Regions from separate parts of the Janthinobacterium sp. C22 genome, predicted to be linked through region 3. Evidence: predicted binding sites of a transcription regulator. Region 3 holds the regulator's gene; each other region holds the start of a gene.
The links. Region 3 encodes FliA, which starts transcription of late flagellar genes. Its sites were predicted from a motif close to CTAAAGTTTNNNNNNNNNNNGCCGNTA; they were not measured.

Region 1 (3,270 bases), 1.3 Mb from region 3:
CCGCGCAGCAAGATTTGCGCGCTGCGCCGGTAGGCCGCGCCGTCGATGGCGATGTTGCCAGTCGCCCCGTCCTGGCGCGCCACGATGGTGGTGTCCAGGATGCCGGCCGGGTTGGCTATGCCCAGTTCAATCTCCGTATCGGCCGGCCCGACAGGCGGCACGCCGCTTGCCAGCGCATGCGCCACCGTGCCCGGTATCAGGCAGGCGGCCGCCAGGCAGCAGCCGCCCGAAACGGCCAGCGAGGCGTGGCCCGATTGCGGCGTGAAGTAACGCACCGCAATATTTCCCTCTCCCACGGCTGGTCCCACGATGCAGAACTTGGGGATGGTTTCGCTACGTTCCAGCTCTTCCAAGGTCATCAACCGGCCATCGCGCTTGCGCAAGCCCATCAGCAGTCCCGCCGCGCTCCACACCTGGCGGATCGCCTGCATGAACGCGGTATCCGCTTCCAGTTCCGCGATGGACTCGCGCGCCGTCTTGCCGAACTGGCTCGCCAGCGCGATAACCATGGGCACGGCCACGTCCACGCACGAGACCGCATAGCCGTGCACCACATCCTGCGCATTGCCTGTTGGTAGTAATTTGCCCGTCTTGGCGCCGGCCGGCTGCCGCAGGAACAGGTCCACGCGGGGGAAGCTGCCGGTCACGCCAGGAATGCTGGCGGCCGTAAAGCTGCCATCGAGTTCGCGCGCCATGCGCGAGGTGGTGATGACGCCCGTGTTGGTGTTGCGGATATCGACGTCGTGCGCGCCGATGGCCAGGGCCTCGATCACGCCGCTGTCCAGTCCCCACAGTTGCAGCGCGGACGACATATTGCCGCAGTTCACGCTCCAGTCGATATCGCCGTGCTCGCCCGCCAGCTGCGCCAGGGTGCTGACCAGGCGCGGCTGGCCCGCATGCTGTTCCACCCCGGCGAGGAAGACCTTGTTGCTGGTGGGCGCGCCCCGTCCCAGGCCCGTGATTTGCCGGTTGCCCGGCTGCCGGCCGGACTGGGGCGCACCCATCAGGTGGCGCAGCAATTCCTCGCGCAGCGTCTGTTCGGCCGGCACGGAAGCTGCATGCAAGACCAGGCCCGTCGATGTGCCGCCGCGCATGTGGTGGACAGGAAACTCGATCATGCCGCAGCGCAGGCGGGGCACGAGGTCGGGCAGGGCGGGCAGCAGGGGCGTCATCATCATGGATCGTGGTCAAGGCAGGAAGCGCCAGTGTGCCAGTTTTTCTTGCTGGTGTGCAATCGGATGGTGTGCGCGGCGTCTTTACATGCCTTTACCCGCCTTTACACTTGCCGCCCTGTATTGAGTACCTTGCGCGCCGATAATAAGGTATTGAATGATCAAGGAGGCAGTATGGTAGCGGCAATCGGTTCCGGCAGCGCAGTCAGCGCGGCCAGTGGCGCCAGTGCGGGCAGCAGTGCGCAGATCGCGGCGCTGCAAAAGCAGATCACGGCGGCGCAAAAGCAGTTGACGGAGTCGCAGAAGGGCGAGCAGACGGAGGCGTCGCAAAAGCTGCAGCAGCAGCTGGCGCAGCAAATCCAGGCCTTGCAGGCGCAAATTGCTCAGTTGCAAGCTGCTGCCGCGCAGCAGGCGGCGCAAGACGATTCTCAGGCGGCCAGCAGCGCCGAGTCGGCGTCCAGTCCCGCCAGGTCAAGCGCGTCGACCCTGGGCAGCATCATCGATACCCAGGCGTAGGCAGGTCGCTGGCAATTCCCGTCGGCAGGCTCGCGGCAGCTCAGCCTGGCGTTTTGACGGGCAACAACATTTCCACGCACAGCCCGCCACCGCTGCGCAAGCTGGCGCCGATGCGGCCGCTATGGGCGCCGATGACGTGCTGGGCGATGGCCAGGCCCAGGCCGTGGCCGTCCGTGCTGTGCTGGGTGTTGCTGGCGCGGAAGAAGGGTTCAAAAATGCTGGCCAGGTCGGCGCTGGCCACGCCGGGGCCGCGGTCCAGCACGGCGATGCGCAGCAGATCCTGCCTGCCGTCATGCAGGCGCGACAGCTTTACTTCCACCGTGCCGCCATCGGAACTATGCTTGACGGCATTGCGCACCACGTTCTCCACGGCGCGCGCCAGCAGTTCGGGCCGGCCCGTGACAGCGGCGTCGGCGCTGGCTGCGTCGCCCTCCAGGGCGATGTCCACCTGGCGCGCCTTCGCTTCGTAGCGGGCGTCTTCCAGAATGTCGTGCAGCAGCTCGGCAATGTCGACGTCTTCGCTGAGCGGGGAGCCGGCACCGGCTTCCAGCCGCGACAGGGTCAGCAGCTCGCCGATCAGCTTGTCCATGCGTTCGCTTTCGCGTTCGATGCGCTGCATCGAGGCGTCCATCTTGTCCGGCTGCTGGTGCGCCAGGCCGATGGCGGCCTGCAGGCGCGCCAGCGGCGAGCGCAGTTCGTGCGAGACGTCATGCAGCAAGCGCGTCTGGCTCTCCATGAGATGGCGCAAACGGCCCGTCATGCGGTCGAAATCGCGGCCCAGGTCCGTCAACTCGTCGCCGCGCTTGCCGCTGGCGTGAAAACGGGGCGCCAGGTTGCCGTGCGAGGCGGCCTCGAACGCCTGCCGCAGGTCGCGGATGGGGCGCGCAAAATACCAGGCCAGCAAGAAGGCGAACAGCAGGCTGGCGGCGATGGCGGCGCCGAGGGGAATGAAGGTGCGGTAGGGACTGTCCATGCGCGGGCCGGGCGGCATGCCGCGGCCGAATTCGCCGCGTGGCGGCGCAGTGCCCGCTTCGCTGGGCCGTGGACCGGGTCCCATGGCGCGCGGGCCGCTCAGGGTGACGGCATTGAGGGTGTCGCGCGCGGCGCCTGCCTCGGCATTGCGGAAGCGTTCGGACGAGGGCAGGAACAGCAGATAGCGCTGGCCGTCGCTGCCGGTGACCGTGCGCACGACGGGATGGGGCTGGCTCTGCTCCAGCATGGCGCGCGCCTTGCTCAGCATGGCGGGATGCACCGCGCGGCCCATCAGTTCGTGTCCGCGCGCATCGACGGCAAATACGCGCATGCGCTCGAGCTTGCCCAGAAATTGCCGCAAGGCCTCGCTGCCGCCCGCTTCCAGGGTGGCGCTGGCGGCCTCGATGATCATTTGCGCGGGCGGACTGGTGTCGATGTCGAGGGCCCGCTCCTGCTGCGCCGCCCGGTTTTTCAGCCAGAACGTGCCGCCGATGCCGATGGTGGCCGTCACCTGCGCCAGCATGATGCACAGAAAGAACTTCCAGAACAGGCGCCCCACGCTTACTCCTTGATCAGTTGGTAGCCGAGACGGTACACGGTCTGCAGGCAG
Region 2 (3,270 bases), 2.9 Mb from region 3:
CGCGGTAGCCGGCCTGCTGGAGCATGGCGGCGATATGCGCCTGGTAGCCCGCGCGCAAGCCCTGCATGCGCGCGCTGTCGCTCTGGTAGAACGCGCGGTCGGGCAAGCCCAGTCCGCCCTGCAGCAGGTAGGCCACGTTGCGCGTGGTGTCGTTCAAGTCTTGCGCCACCCACAGGCCGAACAGGTTTTCCGTATAAAAATTGGTGGCGTTGAGCGGGTCGACGTCGGCGCGCAGGCTCTCGCCCAGCGCGCGGGCCAGCCCTGCCCGGTCGCGTATGCCGTCGATCTTCCTGAGCAGCGGCTTGATCGGCGCCCAGCCTTTCGCTTCGATAGCCGCTTCATCCATCCAGGACCGGTAAAAATCGCTGACCTGGCGCGCGCCCGCATCCGCCTGCGGCGCCGCCGCCAGGCCTTCGACGAGGCCGATGATGCGCTCGTTGGTGGCGTTGGCCAGCATGGCGAACGAGCCCCAGCTGCTGCGGTCGGCAGGGATATCCGTGCTGCGCAGCCAGTCGCCATTCACGTAATCGTAGAAATCATCGCCGGGCAAGACCTGCGCGGCAGCGGGGGCGGCGGCGCTGGCGGCCGCTTGCTGGCCATGCGCCTGGGCAGGCAAACCGGTCAGCGAGACGCCGGCCAGGGCGAGGATGATGGCGGCCTGGACTGGTGTCCGGGACCAGGAAAAACGCAAACCGTGCATGACGATCCTTTCGATGTAATAGCCAAAATCATACCCTGAAAATCCTGCCTTTTTAGGTGAAAAAGCGTCCCCTAACTTTTTTGCATGTGGACAAAAAATCGGCATATAGTGGCACGACCGCACGCCGTACCGCGCGAACGCCAAGGAGATTGCCATGCAACTGGAAGCGCTGTTCCAGCATCCCCACGCCCTGCCTGCCGCCCCGAAGATCGTCGATGAACTGGTGCGCAGTTTCGACAACCCCGCCATCGCCACCGAAGACATCGCGCGCCAGCTGGGAGCGGACCCGGCCTTGAGCGCCAAGCTGCTGCGGCTGGCCAACTCGGCCTATTACCACGTCTCGCGCAGCATCGGCACGGTGGAAGACGCCGTGCTGATGCTCGGTTTTGTTACCGTGCGCACTCTTGTCATCAGTTCCGGCCTCGTCAGCGGTTTCAAGGCCGTGCCGGGCCTGAATTTACCGCAATTCTGGCGCTACAGCCTGCACAGCGCCGTGTCGGCCCGCTGGATCGCGAGGCAGACGGGCGACAACCAGGACCTGGCCTTCACCATCGGCATGATGCATGCGATCGGGCAACTGGTGATCCACGCCGCCATGCCCGAGCAAGCCATGCAGCTCGACAAGATTGCCCCGCCGCTCGATGCGCGCCGGCTCGACGCGGAACGGGTATCGCTGGGCTACGATTATGCGCAGGTGGGCGCCGAACTGGCGCGCCGCTGGAAGTTTCCGCCCGCCTTTGCCGAGGCCATCGCCGCCTTTCCCGATCCGCTGGCCAAGGCACCCTTGAACCGCCTGGCCGCCATCATCCACCTGGCCGCCTGGCGCGCGCGCATCGAGGAAAATGCCTTGAGCAATGAAGAAATCATCGCCTGCTATCCCAACGAGGTGGCCGAAGCGCTCGGTTTGCCACCGTCCGTGCTGGTCGACAGGATGCCGCCGCCGGCCGAACTGAGCGCAGGACTGGAAGAACTCGTCAAATAAATCCACCGCTGCCGGCATCGCCACCCCGGCATCCATGGGGGTTTGCGGACGATGCCGGCGGCCAGCCAGAAAACATCCAAATTATTTTCATTTTTTTCAAAAACACCCTCAAGTTCCCGTTGGACCCGCCGTTAATCTGGACAAGCGGTAATCCATTCACTAGTTACGGGTGTGCTCATGACCTCCAACGACGTTCTCTCGATGTATGAAAATATTGCAGGAATGACCAATAAAATGGTCGTGGCCGCACGTTCGAGCGACTGGAATGACTTGGATGCCCTGGAAAACCAGTGCGCCAGCGCCGCCAGCGCAACCATGGCGGGCAAGGTACCTGCCCTGGCCGGCGCCTCGCGCCTGCGCAAGATCGACTTGCTCAAGCAAATCCTGGCCAATGACCGCGAAATCCGCGCCATCACGGAACCGTGGATGACGCAGCTGTCGAACGCCATGCCAGGTTCGCGCGCCCGCATGTAAGCCAAGAGGCAAGCAAGTCGCCGCGCCAGAAACGACAAAAGCACCCGCGGGTGCTTTTTACGTCTATCACCCTGACATCGAGCGCGCCATCTGCGGCGCTCAAAAAGCAAGGTGGGGAATGTGGAAGGCGAGCCCCAGGTATCTCCTGGCGTCGCCTCGCTGCCGGTTGCATCCGGCGTTCGCGAGCACATCGTCGGCATCGCAAACCGCTTCCAGACCCAGGCGTTTATGCAACGCTACACCTGGTTTGCCGCGCCACACTATCGTTGGTGACTGCGCCAGGCTGGGGCTGTTTTGTCGTAGAGCAAGTCCACTGAATTAATCATATCACCATCTTTAAAAAATAGGCAACACGAGAGACGTACATTTTCTGTCTTTTTTGAATATCTTTTTTTATATCAATTTTTAGCACGGCCCCGCACACAATTTAACGCGAGAACGGCTCCGCTTCCGGCTCGGCCGCCCCTTCCTCCACCGCCTCCGTCAACACGGGCACCTCCTTCTTCTTCCTGCGGCCGAACGGCTTGCGCAGCAAGACCCAGTATTTCGACGGCGCACCCGGCTCCGCCGCTTGCCTGCGCTTGCGCACGGCATACACGATGAGCGCCGTCAGCAGCAGGAAGAGCACAGTGCCGATACCGAGCCACAGCAAGCCGTTGCCGCCCGATTTCTTTTCCTTGTCGGCCGCAGGCGCCGCGTGCAGGGGTTTGGGCTTGGCATGGGGCGCTTCCGCCACGGCTGGCGCGGCAGCGGGCGGCACGGCGGCCGTGGCGGCGGCAGGCAGGGCCAACGCCTGCTGCAAGACGCCGATCTTGCCTTCCAGTTCACCGAGCTTTTCATTCAAGGCCGTATTTTTCTCGTCCAGCGCCACGCATGCCGCCGCCTGCCCCGCATCCGCCTGCGGCGCACAGGCGGCCACGGGCGCCGTGGCGCGGCGCAGTGGCGGCGGGCGCAGCGCAGCGGCGGCCGGCTTCGGCGCGGCGGGCGGCGCCACGAACACGCTGGCCGGGCGCACCATGCCCTCGGCCCGCGCGCGGGCCGCCAGCGCGGCGGCGTCGGGCGCCAGCATGCCAGGCACGGCGCGCGGCAACGGCGCAGGCGCGAGCAAAGGCGC
Region 3 (3,270 bases):
CTATGGCAAGATCCTCGGCGTGATGGTGCATTCGGTGAAGGATGAGGCGGACTTGCGCATCGCCCTGAAGGAACTCAAGAACAAGCACACGGTGCTGATCGATACGGTGGGCGTGAGCCAGCGCGACCAGATGGTGACGGAACAGGTGGCCATGCTGTCGGGCGCCGGCGCCGACGTGAAACGCCTGCTGTGCCTGAACTCCACGGCGACGCAGGAAACGCTGAACGAAGTGGTGCGCGCCTACCAGGGCAGCGGCCTGGCCGGCTGCATCATGACCAAGCTCGATGAAGCGGCCTCGATCGGCAATGTGCTCGACGTGGTGATCCGCCAAAAGCTGAACCTGTTTTATGTGTCGAACGGCCAGCGCGTGCCGGAAGACCTGTACCTGGCCGACCGCGGCTACCTGATCGACCGCGCCTTCAAGCTCAAGCGCGATGCGGCGGCGACGCAGTTTTCCGATGCCGAACTGCCGCTGCTGATGGCGCAGGCGGCCGCCCGCAACCACGAAGCGCGCGGGGTGCACCTTGGCTAATTTCGATTTCGACCAGGCCGAGGGCTTGCGCCGCATGCTGGCCGGCCCGCAGCCGCGCGTCATGACGTTCCTCTCGGCCACGCCGCAGGACGACAAGGGCGCCATGCTGGTCAACCTGGGCGCTTCGCTCGTCTACGGCGGCAATGACGTGCTGCTGCTCGACGCCAGCGGCGGCGGCGACGGCGTGGCGGCACGGCTGGGACTGGCCCACGGCGCCAGCCTGCGCGACGTGGCGCGCCAGCAGTGCGGCTTGAACCAGGTCATCCACCAGGTGCCGCAAGGCTTCGGCGTGGCCAGCCTGGGCGCGCGCAACCACCTGATGGACAGCATGGACTATGCGGGCGAGGACGAACTGCGCCGCCTGGGCAAGACCTTCGAGGTGCTGGCGCGCCAGAGCGGCATCGTGCTGGTCGACGGCGTCGTGGCAGACGAGGGCGATTGCTTCCCCGTGCCCTTGATGGCCTCGTCGGATATCGTGGTGCAAGTGTCGACCAGCGCCACCTCGATCAAGGCCGCGTACTGCCTGATCAAGCGCCTGAGCCAGGAACTGGGACGCCGGCCGTTCGGCATTCTCGTCACCGGCGCTTCCGAATCCGAGGCAAAAGTGGTATACGATAATATGGCGCAGGCGGCGAGCCGCTACCTGGCCGTGAAGCTGACCTCGATGGGTTCGGTGCCTGCCGATGAATATCTGCACCGCGCGGCGCGCCTGGGCCGCAGCGTGGTCGATGCGTTTCCGCTGGCGGGCGCCTCGGTGGCGTTTCGCGGACTGGCCGAGCGGCTGGCCCGTTCGGCGGCGCCGGTGCTTGGCGGCACCTTGTACCAGACGGGGAGCCCGCACCAGTTCAGCGCCTGACACCAACCGTAGCACCAGATAAGACGAGAAAACAATAAGCAGCCTATGTACACGGTCAAAGGGAAATCGAACAAGGACTATTTGCTGACGGAGCACATTCCGCTGGTGAAGCGTCTGGCGCACCATATGAAGGCGAAATTGCCGCCTTCGGTCGAGGTCGATGACCTGATCCAGGCCGGCATGATCGGCTTGCTCGATGCCATTAGCCGCTATGAAGAGACGCATGGCGCGCAGTTCGAGACGTATGCCGTGCTGCGCATCCGCGGCGCCATGCTCGACGAATTGCGCACCAGCGACTGGCTGCCGCGCAGCATGCGCCAGAACATGCGCAAGATCGAAGAGGCGATGAGCACCTTGCAGCAGCGCCTCGGCCATCCGCCGACCGAGTCGGAAGTGGCCAAGCTGCTGAAAATGTCGCTGGCCGACTACCAGGAAATGCTGGGCGACGGCGGCGGCCACCAGCTGGTGTACTACGAAGACTTTCATGACCCGGACGGCAATGACAGCTTCCTCGACCGCCACTGCGTGGACGAGGACAGCGACCCCTTGCGTTCCCTGCTCGATACCGATTTCCGGCAATCCGTGATCGATGCCATCGACGCGCTGCCGCCACGCGAGAAAATACTCATGGGCCTGTATTACGAAGAAGAGCTGAACCTGAAGGAGATCGGCGCGGTGATGGGCGTGTCCGAATCACGCGTCTCGCAGCTGCATACCCAGGCCGTCGCGCGCCTGCGCGCAACCTTGAGGGAGCAGGCGTGGACTGGTCCAGCGTAATCGGGCTGGCGCTGGCGCTGGCGGGCCTCTTGGTCGGCCAGGCACTGGAAGGCGGCAAGATGGCCTCCCTGCTGCAGCCGGCTGCCTTCGCCATCGTCATCATCGGCACCTTCGGCGCCGTGCTGCTGCAGACGCGGCTGCGCACTTTTGTGCGTGGCCTGGAAATGCTGCGCTGGGTCTTCCTGCCGCCGGCCGACACCCGGGCCGCGCTGGCGCGCGACATCGGACTATGGAGCCTGACGGCGCGCCGCGACGGCCCGCTGGCGCTCGAGCGCCTGATGGAAAACACGGCCGACCGCTTCAACGCCAAGGGCTTGCGCATGATCGTCGACGGCATCGCGCCCGACAAGCTGCGTCAGCTGCTCGACGTGGAGATTACCGCCTACGAACTGGCCGAGCGCCAGGCCGTCAAGGTGTGGGAATCGGCGGCCGGCTATTCGCCCACCATCGGCATCCTGGGGGCCGTGCTGGGCCTGATCCACGTGATGGAAAACCTCACCGACCCGAGCAAACTGGGCAGCGGCATCGCCGTCGCGTTTGTCTCGACGATTTATGGCGTCGGCCTGGCCAATCTGCTGTTCCTGCCGGTGGCCAATAAACTCAAGGCCATCGTCTCGCGCCGCGTGGTGCAGTATGAAATCACGGCCGCCGTGCTGTACGACATCGCCACGGGCGACCATACGCGCATCATCGAAGAGCGCGTCTCCAGCCTGCTTCACGAGCACTGAGCGAGCACTGAGCATGATGCGGCGCGCGCGCAGGAAGTATGACGAGGAACCGGACAACCAGGACCGCTGGCTGATCTCGTACGCCGACTTCATCACTTTGCTGTTCGCGTTTTTCGTCGTCATGTATGCGATCTCGCAAGTCAATGAAGGCAAATACCGCGTCTTCCAGAACGCCATCGGCCAGGCCTTCAGCCTGGAAAAGGGCGCGCCGCCCATCATCATGGAAGCGCCGCAGGCCATTCCGCTGCCGAATCCCGCCCTGAAACGCCGCACGGAAGCCATCCGCCGCGAGCGCGAACACATGACGCGCCTGGCGCAGGACCTCACATCGACCCTGGCGCCGCTGGTGAAGGAAGGCAAGGTCCGCGTGACGCAGA

Region 1: ACRHIG_RS15645 (FlxA-like family protein) is a predicted target of FliA. The motif match lies at 1,291-1,317, and genes of this name have one in related genera.
Region 2: ACRHIG_RS27710 (flagellar protein FliT) is a predicted target of FliA. The motif match lies at 1,790-1,816, and genes of this name have one in related genera.

What each region holds. Positions count from the first base shown of each region.
Region 1 is NZ_CP193659.1:3,355,738-3,359,007, forward strand. Features, by position in the region: gene ACRHIG_RS15640 (PrpF domain-containing protein) at 1-1,175, opposite strand, end outside; gene ACRHIG_RS15645 (FlxA-like family protein) at 1,347-1,688, shown strand; gene ACRHIG_RS15650 (sensor histidine kinase) at 1,729-3,219, opposite strand; gene ACRHIG_RS15655 (response regulator transcription factor) at 3,222-3,270, opposite strand, start outside.
Region 2 is NZ_CP193659.1:5,884,666-5,887,935, forward strand. Features, by position in the region: gene ACRHIG_RS27700 (M13 family metallopeptidase) at 1-700, opposite strand, end outside; gene ACRHIG_RS27705 (HDOD domain-containing protein) at 855-1,682, shown strand; gene ACRHIG_RS27710 (flagellar protein FliT) at 1,884-2,156, shown strand; gene ACRHIG_RS27715 (hypothetical protein) at 2,277-2,429, shown strand; gene ACRHIG_RS27720 (type IV pilus assembly protein FimV) at 2,584-3,270, opposite strand, start outside.
Region 3 is NZ_CP193659.1:2,104,515-2,107,784, forward strand. Features, by position in the region: gene flhF (flagellar biosynthesis GTPase FlhF) at 1-532, shown strand, start outside; gene ACRHIG_RS09720 (MinD/ParA family ATP-binding protein) at 525-1,388, shown strand; gene ACRHIG_RS09725 (RNA polymerase sigma factor FliA) at 1,434-2,165, shown strand; gene ACRHIG_RS09730 (flagellar motor protein) at 2,147-2,893, shown strand; gene motD (flagellar motor protein MotD) at 2,910-3,270, shown strand, end outside.